4 regions of the Alteromonas sp. 38 genome follow, and region 2 is predicted to be linked to each of the others. Evidence: predicted binding sites of a transcription regulator. Region 2 holds the regulator's gene; each other region holds the start of a gene.

Region 1 (3,131 bases), 2.6 Mb from region 2:
TGCGTTTAGCGTCGTTAGCCGTGGGCACTGAAACCAATGGTTCTATTATTTGCCCTTCTTCAATGAACGGAATTGTAGGTTTCAAACCTACAGTTGGGCTGTTATCTCGTACGCACATTGTCCCTATCTCATATACTCAAGATACCGCAGGTCCTATGACCGCAAACGTTAACGATGCATGGTTAATGGCATCAATCATGGCAGGTGTAGATACAAAAGACAGCGCAACGCTAGAGGCTAGCAAACACATGCTTAATGCACCACAGCAAAGTATGTTGGCGACCGATTTAAAAGGCGTGCGCGTAGGCGTTGTGCGTTACCGTCAAGGGGATAACCCTCATGTGCTTGCTACTTATGAAAAAGCCTTAAATAGCCTAACTGCCGCAGGCGCTGAACTGGTGGAAATTAGCGACTTCAAACAACCTGAAAGTTTTTGGGCCGACTCTTATCAAGTGTTACTTAGCGAGTTTCATTACACATTAAACGAATACTTAGAAGGCAGTCCAGCGGACATTCCTGTACGCAGCTTGTCGGAACTTATCACTTACAATCAAGCTAGCACTCGAGAACTTGCGCTCTTTAATCAAGATATATTCGAAAAAGCAGTGAATACAGATGACATTAATAGCCCAGAATACGCTTCGGCTCTAGCCTTGGTAAGAGAAACTGCGAGAGACAAGGGTATTGATGCCCTAATGGCACAACATAAAGTTGATGTACTTGTGGCACCCTCAAATAGCCCGGCTTTTCTGATTGATGGCGTGTATGGCGATCATTCCCCAATGGGTTTTATTGGAATTGGGTATTTAGCGGCCATTGCAGGTTATCCGCACCTTACTGTACCAGCGGGAGAAGTGAAAAACCTTCCGGTGGGAATTAGCTTTATTGGCAAGCAATGGGACGATGAAAAAGTGCTACGCATTGGCAGTATATTTCAAGCAAAGCATGGGGCCTATATAAAGCCTGGTTTGTTACCGAGCCGACTACATAACCCCGCATTGTTAGACGCTGTGAAGGGGCTGTAACTCGTTATAGACCCTTATCTCAAATGCATAAAAAAGCCCCAGCACGCATGAGCGAGACTGGGGCTTTTTTGATAATTCGAGTTACTAGCCTGGGCGTTTAACCCATGCACTACACCAACCATTGGCGTTAACCAATTTGTTAGGGAAGATGGCGCAAGGGCGGTGTTGTTCGCCGTCGGCACCTTGAATGTACATGCAGTTGTTACATTTAGCACCGTCTACAGTAGACGCCGCAGTGTAGTTTAATGCTTTTGCGCTTGGATCATCTGCTTGTAGTTGTTCTTGCGCATTAGCACGTAACGCAACGCTTCCTAACGTTAGGCCTATCAAAGATGTACCTGACAATTTCAGAAAGTCACGACGGTTTACAGACTTCATAATTCTCTCCAATTGAGATAATAACGATAATGATTCTTTTTTACTCAGCGCCTAAAACGCAAAAACCTGCCGCAAGGCAGGTTTTGAATATTAATAATTATACTATAACCCGTGGCGTTTGGATCTAACACAAAGCAATAAAGATTTGTTGATATAGATTAACGGTTGCCACCTGAACAACGCCTGAACGGCTAGCAAAATCAATGTCCTATAGCATTGACGCAACATTAGTTTGTGCGCCACTGGCAAAATATGAATTATTTTTTAGTTATGCTCGCCTTTGTTAAAGGCACATCGGGTTTTGCGTAAGCATATTGGGCTATCTTTTGCGTACTATGATAAGTGTCCAGACCCGAGATACATGAGGTTTGTAGTGATTCAAGATCTATATACCCATCTTCGGCAATAGCACTTTTTGCAATGTCATCTCCTGCAGTGCTGCTGCCCGCAATAAAGACCTCTTGAATCTTACCTATAATCATTTCGGTCTGATTACACAACGTAAAATGCTGTTCTACTTTTAACCCCATTTTTACTGCGCTTTCTTTTACATAAGGCGCGCTGAACGTGTTGCTAAACCAAGGCGTTAGTCCAACCTCCTCAAACTCACTCACCCCATTATCGTATCGCGCCGACGTTTGATGTGCTTTATCAGTCCAACTTGTATGAACATGATTTAGCGTGAACACACCTTGCTGCTTAATATTAGACAAAGAATCTCGCTGCACAGTGTGCGGACGCATAATAATGCCCAGCAATGGTGGGTTGGCACCCACATGAACCACAGAGCTAATAATGGCGAGGTTGTTAACTCGGCCATCGGTGGAGCCAAGCAGTGAGGAAGATTTAAAGCCAGATAAACTATTCACAAAGTTGGCGCGATATCGTTGCGGCAAAGCATTGATATCCTGCAACGAAAAATGGGTACCGCTATCAGCCATTTTCCTGCTCCACAATAATATTTAAGTCTTCGCCTTGCTGATAAACACCAAGTTCTATAGGTTGGCAACATACTTGGCAATCAAGCACCTGCACTTGACCAACATCATTAACCTCGTCAATTTCTACATCATTGGCTGCCATGCAATATGGGCAAGAGAACTCTATCGATCGCGTTAAGCTCATGATTTCCTCGTATGTGAATTACGTCGTGATAGTTATTACGAGTAAAGTAGAAAACTGGATTGACTGCCAATTAAGCCAGCATGACATTACAAGCTACTACGCAAACGCTCGTGCACCCACGCATGAAATAAAAAGGGAAAAGGTTGAACAATAGGGCTGTATAAATATACACTAATCAAGTATACAATAGTTTGGTTTTATAATGCGAAAAGATTTGCCACCACGATATTACTTAGCCCACTTTTTTGAGTTCTTAGCGTTCTTTAAAGGGGCGAATGCTGCGTTGTTAAGTGATGACGCTAATGGTTTTATAGAAAGCTTTAACCAGCTAGATGCTGATAAACAATGCATCATCGTGCGTGCGGCTAATCGTAAATATGCAGTGATTGATAGGTCGCAGTTTAGTTACGCAGAAATAGCGAACCCTCAACAGCAAATTGATGAGCTGATTGAAGCTAAGTGGTTCGGTGATTTGCACCATGCTTCGCTACAAGATATTGCAGGCGTACTTACTAAAGACGCAATTTTAAGGCTGTTAAGTGAATACGGTGCCACTCAAGGTTTGGCATCATTAACCAAGCCCGTGCTTGTATCGCGTTTAGA
Region 2 (3,131 bases):
CACATAACAGCGCTCGCTATCGATAGCATACTTTTCGCTGTGTGTGTTCATCTCGAGTTCGTGATGATGCTTTACCGCGTTGTTGTATGTGTCTGGGTCGAACTCAGGAACTTCAATAGCAATATTAAGCGGTGTAGCAGGGTAGCTGTTAACCAAATTTACGTTGCCGCTGAGTAATGCGGCATAATCGTTAGCAATAACTGTGATTTTGTCGTTGAGTAGCGCATGTTCGTCGTCTTCACTGCCTACATTTACCGCCGCAATAATTTCGCCGTTTTCAGGCCATTCATGTTCTTTAACCAACAATACGGGGGAGGGGCATTTTCTAAGGAGATGCCAGTCTGTAGGAGTAAAAATAACGGAGGCTAAATCGTCATGGCGCTTGGTTGCTTTTACAACCAAGTCTATATTGTTATCTATTACGTACTGCACAACAGCTTCAAAGGCACGGTTATTCCACTCAACAACAATATCGGTTTTTTCAAACCCTAAATCGCTAAGGATTTTCCGTAACCAACCCGCATGTTCCTTAGTGACCGCATCGCGCATAGCTTCACGATCATCAGGGCTAAGCATGGTTGTCATATCGTAAGATAAGTCGTAAACCACCAGCATGGCGGTGACAGAGGCACCTGTCTTTTTGGCAAGTTCATATGCACGGCTAAGCGCAGGTTGGGTATCTCTATCGGCTTCAATGACCGCTAAAATACGTTCATACTTAATCATAACCCCTCCAAACATTTTTAGATTTTTGGTTGCTACAATTTAAGTGTAATACCTATTTGCTATTACGTAACTTGTTTTAGATCAAAAGCTTTGATGATTAGCTATTACAGGCGATATTAGGTGCAACCACAGACGTTAAACGTTGTGACATCTCATCAAAATCTAAAATAGTGATGAGTTTACCGTCCACTTGGATAATATTTTCTTTTTGAAAACGGCTTAATAAGCGGCTAATGGTTTCAATAGTTAGACCCAGGTAGTTCCCAATTTCATTTCGGGTCATGGTTAGGTGAAATTCTTTATTTGAAAATCCACGTTCTTCGAAACGTTGAGAAAGCTGAGAGAGGAAATACAATAGACGTTCTTCCGCTGAGCGCTTATTAAGCAACATCATGAGGTCATGATCTTGTTTAATTTCCGCACTCATGAAACTCATTATTTGATGTCTTAACTTCGGAAATTGAACCGACATCTCATCAAGCGTCTCATACGGTAATTCGCACACCATGGCGGTTTCTAATGCCTGGGCATAGCTTTGGTGCTTGTTTTCCCGTAATGCATCGAAGCCGATAATATCGCCAGGGAAGTGAAAACCTGTAATCTGCTCTTCACCATCTGAATTGGTGACGAAAGACTTAAAAGAGCCCGTGCGTACTGCGTAAAGAGAGTTAAATGTATCTCCCGACTTTACCAGCAAATCACTCTTGTGAAGGGGTTTCTTTCGCTCAATAATATCATCTAAAGATTCAATCTCAGTCTTGTTTAGCGCAACGGGTAAACACAAGTGGCTGAAACTGCAATTTTGACAATGAATTGAGAATTGGCTTCCTTTGCTCATAAGTTCAAACTATAAATAGGGTCGACTTAATATAATCTTACTCTTTTGTTTATGAAATTGCTGCATAAATTAAAAAGAGAGCGTAAATAGCCAATATTCCAGAAAAGCATTGTCTTACCACGGGGTGCCTGAAACCGGCTATTAGGTACTGACTACCTGCGCTTGCCGCCAGCAAAGTGGGCAGAGTACCTAACCCAAAAAATAGCATAATGGCAGCGCCGTCAACGGCCGAGCCTGATGCTAATGACCACGTTAACGTGGAATAGACCAACCCGCAGGGAAGCCAGCCCCATATAAAACCATAGGGTAGTGCATAAACCGGGCTTTTGAATGGAAGAAATCGTTTAGATAAGGGCTGAATAGCTTTAAATAACCCGCGCCCCATAGCTTCAATATAATTCAATCCTTGCCACCACTTTCCCAAATAACACGCTAAAAGCACCAGCATAACGCCACTAATCAAAGATAAAACGGGTTTAGCGATAGGCACAAATTCGGTTGCCATTTGGCCGACAGCGCCTGTAATAGCACCGGCTAATGTGTAGCTGAGGATACGGCCAAAATTATAGGCAAGGGTGTAGGGTAAAGCAGGTTCATTACTTGGCGTTACCGTGCGTAGTGCCGCAACAATACCGCCACACATGCCAACACAATGCACTCCACCAGCAATTCCAATGAAAAAGGCAGAGAATATATTAACCTCTGTCATCAGTTTCTTTACGTTGTTGTAACTGCTTTCGCTGCTCGGCTAGCTTCTTTTCATCACCTGATAAATCATCATCAAACAAAATGCTATAGCCCTGTCTATCAAGGTCTTCAAACTGATTGGTTTTAACCGCCCAGAAAAAGATAACCAGCGCCAACGCAACAATGATGATAGCGATGGGAATTAAGACGTAAATGATACTCATGTTATTTACTTAATAACCTCGTTGAATTGGTGACCACAATAATACTACTCAGTGACATGCCAACCACGGCCATCCAGGGAGAGAGTAAACCCGACACCGCAAAAGGAAGAATGATTATATTGTAACCTACTGACCATGCGATGTTTTGCTGAATTTTACGCTTTGCCTGTTTAGCCACTGAAAATAAGGTTGGTACCGACAGCAAGCTGTCTCCCAGCAAAATAACATCTGCCGCTGTTTTGGCTACATCGGTGGCGTTTCCTACCGCAACCGCCACATCTGCACTTGCAAGAACAGGGGCATCGTTTATACCGTCGCCCATCATCATGACTTTGCGGCCTTGCTTTTGTAACGTATGCACCTGAGAATACTTTTGCTCAGGCGATAGGCCACCTTTCGCTAAATTGATAGGTAAGCTGGCAGTAAGTGCATTAACATTATTTTGTGTATCACCACTTAACACCACCAATTGATGTGCATTCAGTGCGTTGAGTGTCGCTAAGGCATCTTGACGCAAGCTATCATTGACGCAGAACGCCGCCATTAATACACCGTCGGCACACAAAAACACATTTGCCGGTATGTCTACCTTAGAGGTGGTTGGTAAGTTACAAAATACGGCTGAGCCCATAGTAAAAACTACGTTGTTTATCTCA
Region 3 (3,131 bases), 820 kb from region 2:
TGGCGTATGAATAGCGTGGTATGAAAATATTCTTCTAGCAACTTGATCCGCGCACTTACCGCAGATTGCGTTAGATAAAGATTTTCAGCTGCTTTGCCAAAATGTCGGGTTTTTGCAACTTCAATAAATGTGGTGAGAAAGCGTATATCCATGCTTCTTACAAAACCGATAAATAAGTGATTGTAAACTGTCACAGATAATACGGCATGTAAACACAAAAGCACAGCAGCGCACTGCTATAAAAGCAGTGCGCTGTATTTATTTTCAACTAAGAAGCGTATTAACTGCCTTCGTGCATCAAACGGCGCTGTTTCTCTCGACGTTGTAAGTCACGATTTTGTTTGTTCTTTACGCTTTGGTGGCGCTTAGCGCTCACCTTCTTGGTGTGAAAGTCTTCCTCTTCTACCGAGTCCAATTCTTCACTTTGGTAACGATAGTCTTTACTCATGTCTATCTCTAGGTTATTGCCACTTCGTCATTATTGTCTTGGCACCAAAAATAGAAAACGAATTTTTATCATCGTTGCGACAATAATTTTTTATAGTGGGTTTCGCTCACGTATTTCGCATTATCCCCTCAATTCACCTACGCCCAGGCACCTCTTCAATGCTGAATCAAAAAAACAGCAAAATTACATTATATTCATAACCTTATATAAAATTAAAAGAAAAAATCTTTACACACACACACTTTTTACACCCCACAAACTCGTACATATTTACACTTTATATTTTCCAACAAAATTTTTTATTGATAAGGAAAAAATGTTTTGTTTTATGTTCTGATTCTTTTGTCTTAAAAGTTCGCTTGAAGACAACTCAATGCTGGGTACAACCATGAAAAATTTATCAATCCGCGTTTCTCAAAAACCTTTTATAGATAGACAAAAATTTCCTTATGGCTTTCGAAAATCTGGCGATTTCAGTATTGGTGAGGCAGATATACTAACCGGTTATGGAAAAACCCTGCTGGCACTGGAATGTGGAGAGTTAGCACCAGAGACGGATGATGAGCGCCATTTTCTAGACTTTATTAATGGTAAAGTGGAAGCTGACAATACTGTTGAGCGCACTTGGGCCAAGTATGTACGCTTGTCTCGAGGCAAGAAACATTTCTATACACTGCATAGCAGCGCCGCGAGTAACCAATCAGATTACGATGAAGATTACAGTGATGAAGCATTCGATGTAGCCTAATTACAACTCAACATCGCCTCAACCAGCTTGGTGCCAATCGGGCTGGTTGATTTTATTTGTGATATGCCCCGTTATTCCCCACTTTGTTGATCCATATCTAGATTGCGCTCGAACAAATCTTTGCATATTTGTAATGTTCAAACAGATGGTTCTATATTAATAACTTAGCATTGTGAAATTGCTATTTTACGCAAACCACGCTGTTGAAAAATAGTAGAACAATATCTAATGAATTACCCAAGCCACAAGGCAAAGGAGGCGCAGCGATGATGGTGTCATATAAACAGATTAAACATTTTTCAATTCATGCTACCGATAAGGACATAGGCGGCGTACGAGATATATTGTTTGACGATAAAGATTTCGTCGTGAGGTATGTGGTTGCCGATACGAATACATGGCTTCCCCTTAGCAGGAAAGTGGTGATATCACCTATTTCGGTCACACGGTTGGATCAGGAAGAAGAAACCGTGGATGTTTCCATGACTGCAGACACGCTTAAAAACAGCCCATCAATTGACGAACATAAACCTGTTTCAAGAGAATTTGAAGAAACATTATTTCGTTACTTTGGTTATGGTTATTACTGGATAGGCCCTGGCGCTTGGGGCGATTTCGCTCATCCCAATCAACTAGCCGATCCTGAGTTAACGGCCATGGGTAAAGAAGAACTAGAAAATAAACCTGAAAATCACTTACGGGCTTGCGGAGAAGTCAGTGGTTACGAAGTGGCAACCCAAGATGATAATGTAGGACATATTAGCGATTTCGTGTTTGATACTGAGGGGTGGCAGATTCAGTTGTTAGTGGTTGATACAAATAACTGGCTTCCTGGTGGTAAAAAGCTTGCAGTACTGCCCTCTGACATCAGGAAAATTGATTGGTCTTCTCACAATGTCTCTGTCGACCTAACCCACGAGGGATTGATGGCTAGACCGGAAGTTGACCTTGATAAATTGAGTGACGCTGCATATGTAGAGGCATTGGTGGCAAACGCTAAACTTGTCTAGCTGGACGAGTACAATTCGAACAAGAGCGATTAACTATCAGTTAAGTTAAGTCGTTCTGAGCGCAAAAGAACTTGTGGAGCAAGCCTATGGTTTGCTTCACCCTTTCATCGGCCAATCGATAATAAATGGTTTGTCCGTCTCGGCGTGTGGCCACCATTTTAGATTCTCTTAATAGTGCTAGATGCTGTGAAATTACTGGCTGTGAAACGTCTACATGGTCTAACATTTGAGTAACAGATAACTCTTTGTCCATTAAAGAACACAACACCATTAAACGGGTTTTATTTGCCAACTGCTTAAGATAAAGCTCAGCTTCCATTGTATATTGAGCCATTTCGCTCATATTCACAGATAAATCATCAACGGCTAAATTATCAGTCATAACAACTCACTTATAAAGTTACGTAAACAGGCTACCACCCTGCCACCTTATACTAAAGTATACTACTATAGCGGTGAACGCCAAAACTCAATGTCACTTTTTTATAAAAATATAATAAAAGCAGAAGGTAGAAAATATAGCGCATTCCTCATATAGTAAACTTATTATTATTCTTCAAGGTGCCTCAATGTTAATTGATATCAGTACTAGAATCGCCAATATCCCTTTCCCCATTCGTTGTATAACGGCTAAAGAAGCAATGCAGGAAATATCTTCTAATCATGGGTTATTACTAGATGTTCGTGAACCCGCAGAGGCAGCTTCTAGCCCTGTAGAAGCTGCGTTAAATATTCCTCGTGGCGTACTTGAGATGAAAGTTATCGAAAAATGTAAAGATGCCAAATTTCCAATCTATATTCATTGCGCCTCAGGCATTCGTGCTAAGTTAGCTGCCGAACAGCTAATGAACATGGGGTATGACAACGTGAGCGTGGTAACGTGTTCAATTAGCGATATTAAGCAAGCCACCGACGCATAAGCGCT
Region 4 (3,131 bases), 580 kb from region 2:
CCCGTCGTTTTTCCTTCAAACACGCCAGACAAAATTTGCACTTCATCATCTTCACGACGGGCGGTGGTATAACGGGATGTACCAGGCTTACGTCTGTCTAAATCGCCCTGTAAATCAGCTTCACTTAACGTGAGGCCTGGAGGGCAACCATCAACAACACCGCCAATGGCGATACCGTGGCTTTCTCCAAATGTGGTAACGGTGAAGAGTTTTCCAAAGCTGTTGCCTGACATAATCGAGAATTAATCCTTGCTGTTAAAATAGTTTTCTAATGTTGAGTTGTTCACGGCAAATATCCCCTGCCCGCCATTTTCAAAGCTTAGCCAAATGACTTCAAGGCCTGGGAAGCGAGTGTCCATATGCACTTCGCTGTTACCTACTTCAATGAACAACCAGCCGTTATCGGTTAAATATTGTGGTGCTTTACGTAGCATAATATCCACGAGTTCTAACCCGTCATCGCCGGCCGCTAATGCTAGCTCTGGCTCATGATGATATTCATCAGGCAAGTCGGCCATGTCTTCAGCATCAACATAAGGTGGGTTTGATACAATTAAATCGTACTTCTGCCCGGTTAAATTAGTAAATAAATCAGAATGGATAGGGTAAACACGGTGACTTAATTGATGCTCTTGAATATTAATATCGGCCACTTCAAGGGCATCTTCGCTTATATCTACCGCATCAACCTGTGAGTCGGGGTACGCATGCGCAAGTGCAATAGCGATACAACCACCACCGGTACACATATCTAAAATATGAGTCGGTGCTTCTTTAACGAAAGGCTCAAAGTTATTTTGAATCAGTTCTGCAAACGGAGAGCGAGGAATAAGCACGCGCTCATCAACATAAAATGGCATGCCGCAAAACCAAGCTTCGTTGGTAATGTAAGGCAGAGGCATACGGGTTTGTACCCGTTTTAAAACAAGCTCAGCAATTTTTTCGCGCTCACTTTTTGTGAGTCTTGATGACAACATACTGTCGCCAACATGCTCAGATAACGAATGCGGCAAGTGTAGCGCTTGCATGGTAAGGCTTAATGCTTCATCCCAAGCGTTATCGGTACCATGACCAAAATAGAGGGCGGCGTCGTTAAATCGACTGGTAGCCCACCGAATCATATCAAGTATTCTGTGTAAATCTTCGATGGCTTCTTCTAAGTAAAACTTGTCGGTCATAAGAGCTTGGGTACATCAGGAATATGAAAGCTGGTATCATACCCAAAGATAACGCCTGCGCCCACGTTAATTTGCATATCGGTTCATAATGAAAGTATTTAAAAAAGAACTAAAAGCCATGAAAAAAGGCACTGAGAAGCCAAAAGTGATTGAAGATACCTTCTCATTTGCTGATGCTGTGCAAGGTGTAAAGCCCATGGAGCAGGACAAGATTGTTCCGAATAAGAAAGTCGCCCTTGAAAAGAAAAAGCAATTAGCAGGGGTTAAAGACCTAAAAGGCAGTAAGCAGGTAGCGGCGAGTTTTAGCTTCTCCGATATGTACCAAGCTGTACTTCCGCAAGAAGGCCCCATGCGGTATTGCCGAGAAGGCGTGCCAACGCATGTACTAAAGCAGCTTAGACGAGGAGACTATTCCCCTGAGTTTCTGCTGGATTTGCACGGTATGACCCGAGAAATGGCAAAAACCGAAATAGCCTCATTAATTTATACCGCCCGAAAAGAGTCGGTAGACTGTGTTTCCATCATGCACGGGTTTGGACAGGGCGTTTTAAAAAATGCACTCCCCCACTACTTAATACAGCATCCCCACGTGAATGCATTCCACCAAGCGCCACTTGAATACGGCGGACAAGCGGCATTGCTTGTGTTGCTAGATGTGCCCACGCCAGAATATAAGCGATAGTGAACGTAGTTATAGTTACTGAGTTCTAGACCTAACATTGACCTAATTCTTGTCAAACGCCGCGACTTAGGGGCAAAACGGTATTTACTTATCAAGCTCTGCGCTGTTGTGCATAAATAGATAGGTATAGAACACGCCCATTCCAATAATAATACTGATACCTAAAAGCGAGCCCCATACAACGGGATCTGAAATCATACTTAGTAACATGGTGTTTCTCCTCACAGGGTTAATAAGTTAATGATAGCGATTTCCTGATGATGGTTTGTGATCTGGATCAAGCCTGAAATCCGGTAAATAGAAGGCTTGTATAGAAGTTGATCGAGATCAATATAGAAATAAATTGAAAATAACTCAAAATGCCATTGCAAATCATTCTCATTTACAATACATTATACATGCCTGTTCGACGTAGGTTAAAAACGGTCTTGGCTTAGCGTCGTAAGGGGAACAGACGCCCGTCTGTTCCCCTCTTTTTTTGTCTGCTACTTTGTCGTTTTATCAATAATAAAACGTACACACAGTCCTTTGTCTTTTCGGTTTTGAATCACTAAATGGCCATTATGCGCATCGGTGATTTCTCGGCATAGCGCCAACCCTAATCCACTCCCATTAGCTTTAGTGGAATAAAAAGGAACCAGCGCATTAGTCATCACGCTATCCGTCATGCCTTTTCCCCTATCGAGCACTTCTATAATAACTTGAGAGGCCGTTTGCTTGATGACGAGCTCCACATCCTGTGGGTTTCCTCCCGACTCATGGGCATTTTTAAGTAAGTTAATTAATAACTGCTCTACTTGAACTGCATCGGCTTTCACCTCGACAGACTCTGACATGGTTAACTTGAAGTCACATTGATTGCTGAGTTGTGCCGTTATTTTATCCCAATCAATCGTTACCAAAACCGGTGGAGGCAATTTTGCAAACCTTCCATATCCTTGAACAAATTGATTTAAATGGGCAATACGTTCTTCAATGGTATGGAACACACGCACTAGACGGGCATCACCATTTTGCTGGCCTACGATTTGGCCGCTATGCAATAAGCTAGAAATAGGCCCCAATGAATTATTCAGCTCGTGACTAATCACCCTTATCACTTTTTTCCAAACCGACACTTCTTGTCTGTTTAGCTCCCGTGTCATTTGCTTAAGAATATAAAGCCGGTGAGTTTGATTATTTAACAAAAACGTTCCCGTAGCCATATGCCACGTTTGAATGCCGCTAGCACCCTGAGGCAAGGTAAATAGCCCTTCTCGGTTTTCTAGCAA

Evidence for each region. Region 2 encodes FNR, which switches genes on or off when oxygen is low (the NO sensors DNR and NnrR bind a similar motif). Its sites were predicted from a motif close to TTGATCTAGATCAA; they were not measured.
Region 1: a site for FNR is predicted at 1,552-1,565, ahead of FLAVO9R_RS19385 (high-potential iron-sulfur protein). Genes of this name have one in related genera too.
Region 3: a site for FNR is predicted at 1,283-1,296, ahead of FLAVO9R_RS11880 (PRC-barrel domain-containing protein). Genes of this name have one in related genera too.
Region 4: a site for FNR is predicted at 2,178-2,191, ahead of FLAVO9R_RS05695 (DUF3149 domain-containing protein). Genes of this name have one in related genera too.

What each region holds. Positions count from the first base shown of each region.
Region 1 covers NZ_LR733300.1:4,491,466-4,494,596, reverse strand. The annotation lists gene FLAVO9R_RS19390 (amidase) at 1-1,025, shown strand, start outside; gene FLAVO9R_RS19385 (high-potential iron-sulfur protein) at 1,110-1,403, opposite strand; gene FLAVO9R_RS19380 (flavin reductase family protein) at 1,661-2,344, opposite strand; gene FLAVO9R_RS19375 (CPXCG motif-containing cysteine-rich protein) at 2,337-2,528, opposite strand; gene FLAVO9R_RS19370 (exonuclease domain-containing protein) at 2,731-3,131, shown strand, end outside.
Region 2 covers NZ_LR733300.1:1,911,563-1,914,693, reverse strand. The annotation lists gene uspE (universal stress protein UspE) at 1-726, opposite strand, end outside; gene fnr (fumarate/nitrate reduction transcriptional regulator Fnr) at 824-1,564, opposite strand; gene FLAVO9R_RS08160 (sulfite exporter TauE/SafE family protein) at 1,614-2,273, opposite strand; gene ccoS (cbb3-type cytochrome oxidase assembly protein CcoS) at 2,260-2,475, opposite strand; gene FLAVO9R_RS08150 (heavy metal translocating P-type ATPase) at 2,477-3,131, opposite strand, start outside.
Region 3 covers NZ_LR733300.1:2,733,835-2,736,965, forward strand. The annotation lists gene FLAVO9R_RS11865 (LysR family transcriptional regulator) at 1-152, opposite strand, end outside; gene FLAVO9R_RS11870 (hypothetical protein) at 281-448, opposite strand; gene maoP (DUF413 domain-containing protein) at 837-1,196, shown strand; gene FLAVO9R_RS11880 (PRC-barrel domain-containing protein) at 1,463-2,206, shown strand; gene FLAVO9R_RS11885 (ArsR/SmtB family transcription factor) at 2,247-2,588, opposite strand; gene FLAVO9R_RS11890 (rhodanese-like domain-containing protein) at 2,776-3,126, shown strand.
Region 4 covers NZ_LR733300.1:1,332,553-1,335,683, reverse strand. The annotation lists gene aroC (chorismate synthase) at 1-233, opposite strand, end outside; gene prmB (50S ribosomal protein L3 N(5)-glutamine methyltransferase) at 243-1,178, opposite strand; gene smrB (endonuclease SmrB) at 1,267-1,860, shown strand; gene FLAVO9R_RS05695 (DUF3149 domain-containing protein) at 1,945-2,070, opposite strand; gene FLAVO9R_RS05690 (sensor histidine kinase) at 2,346-3,131, opposite strand, start outside.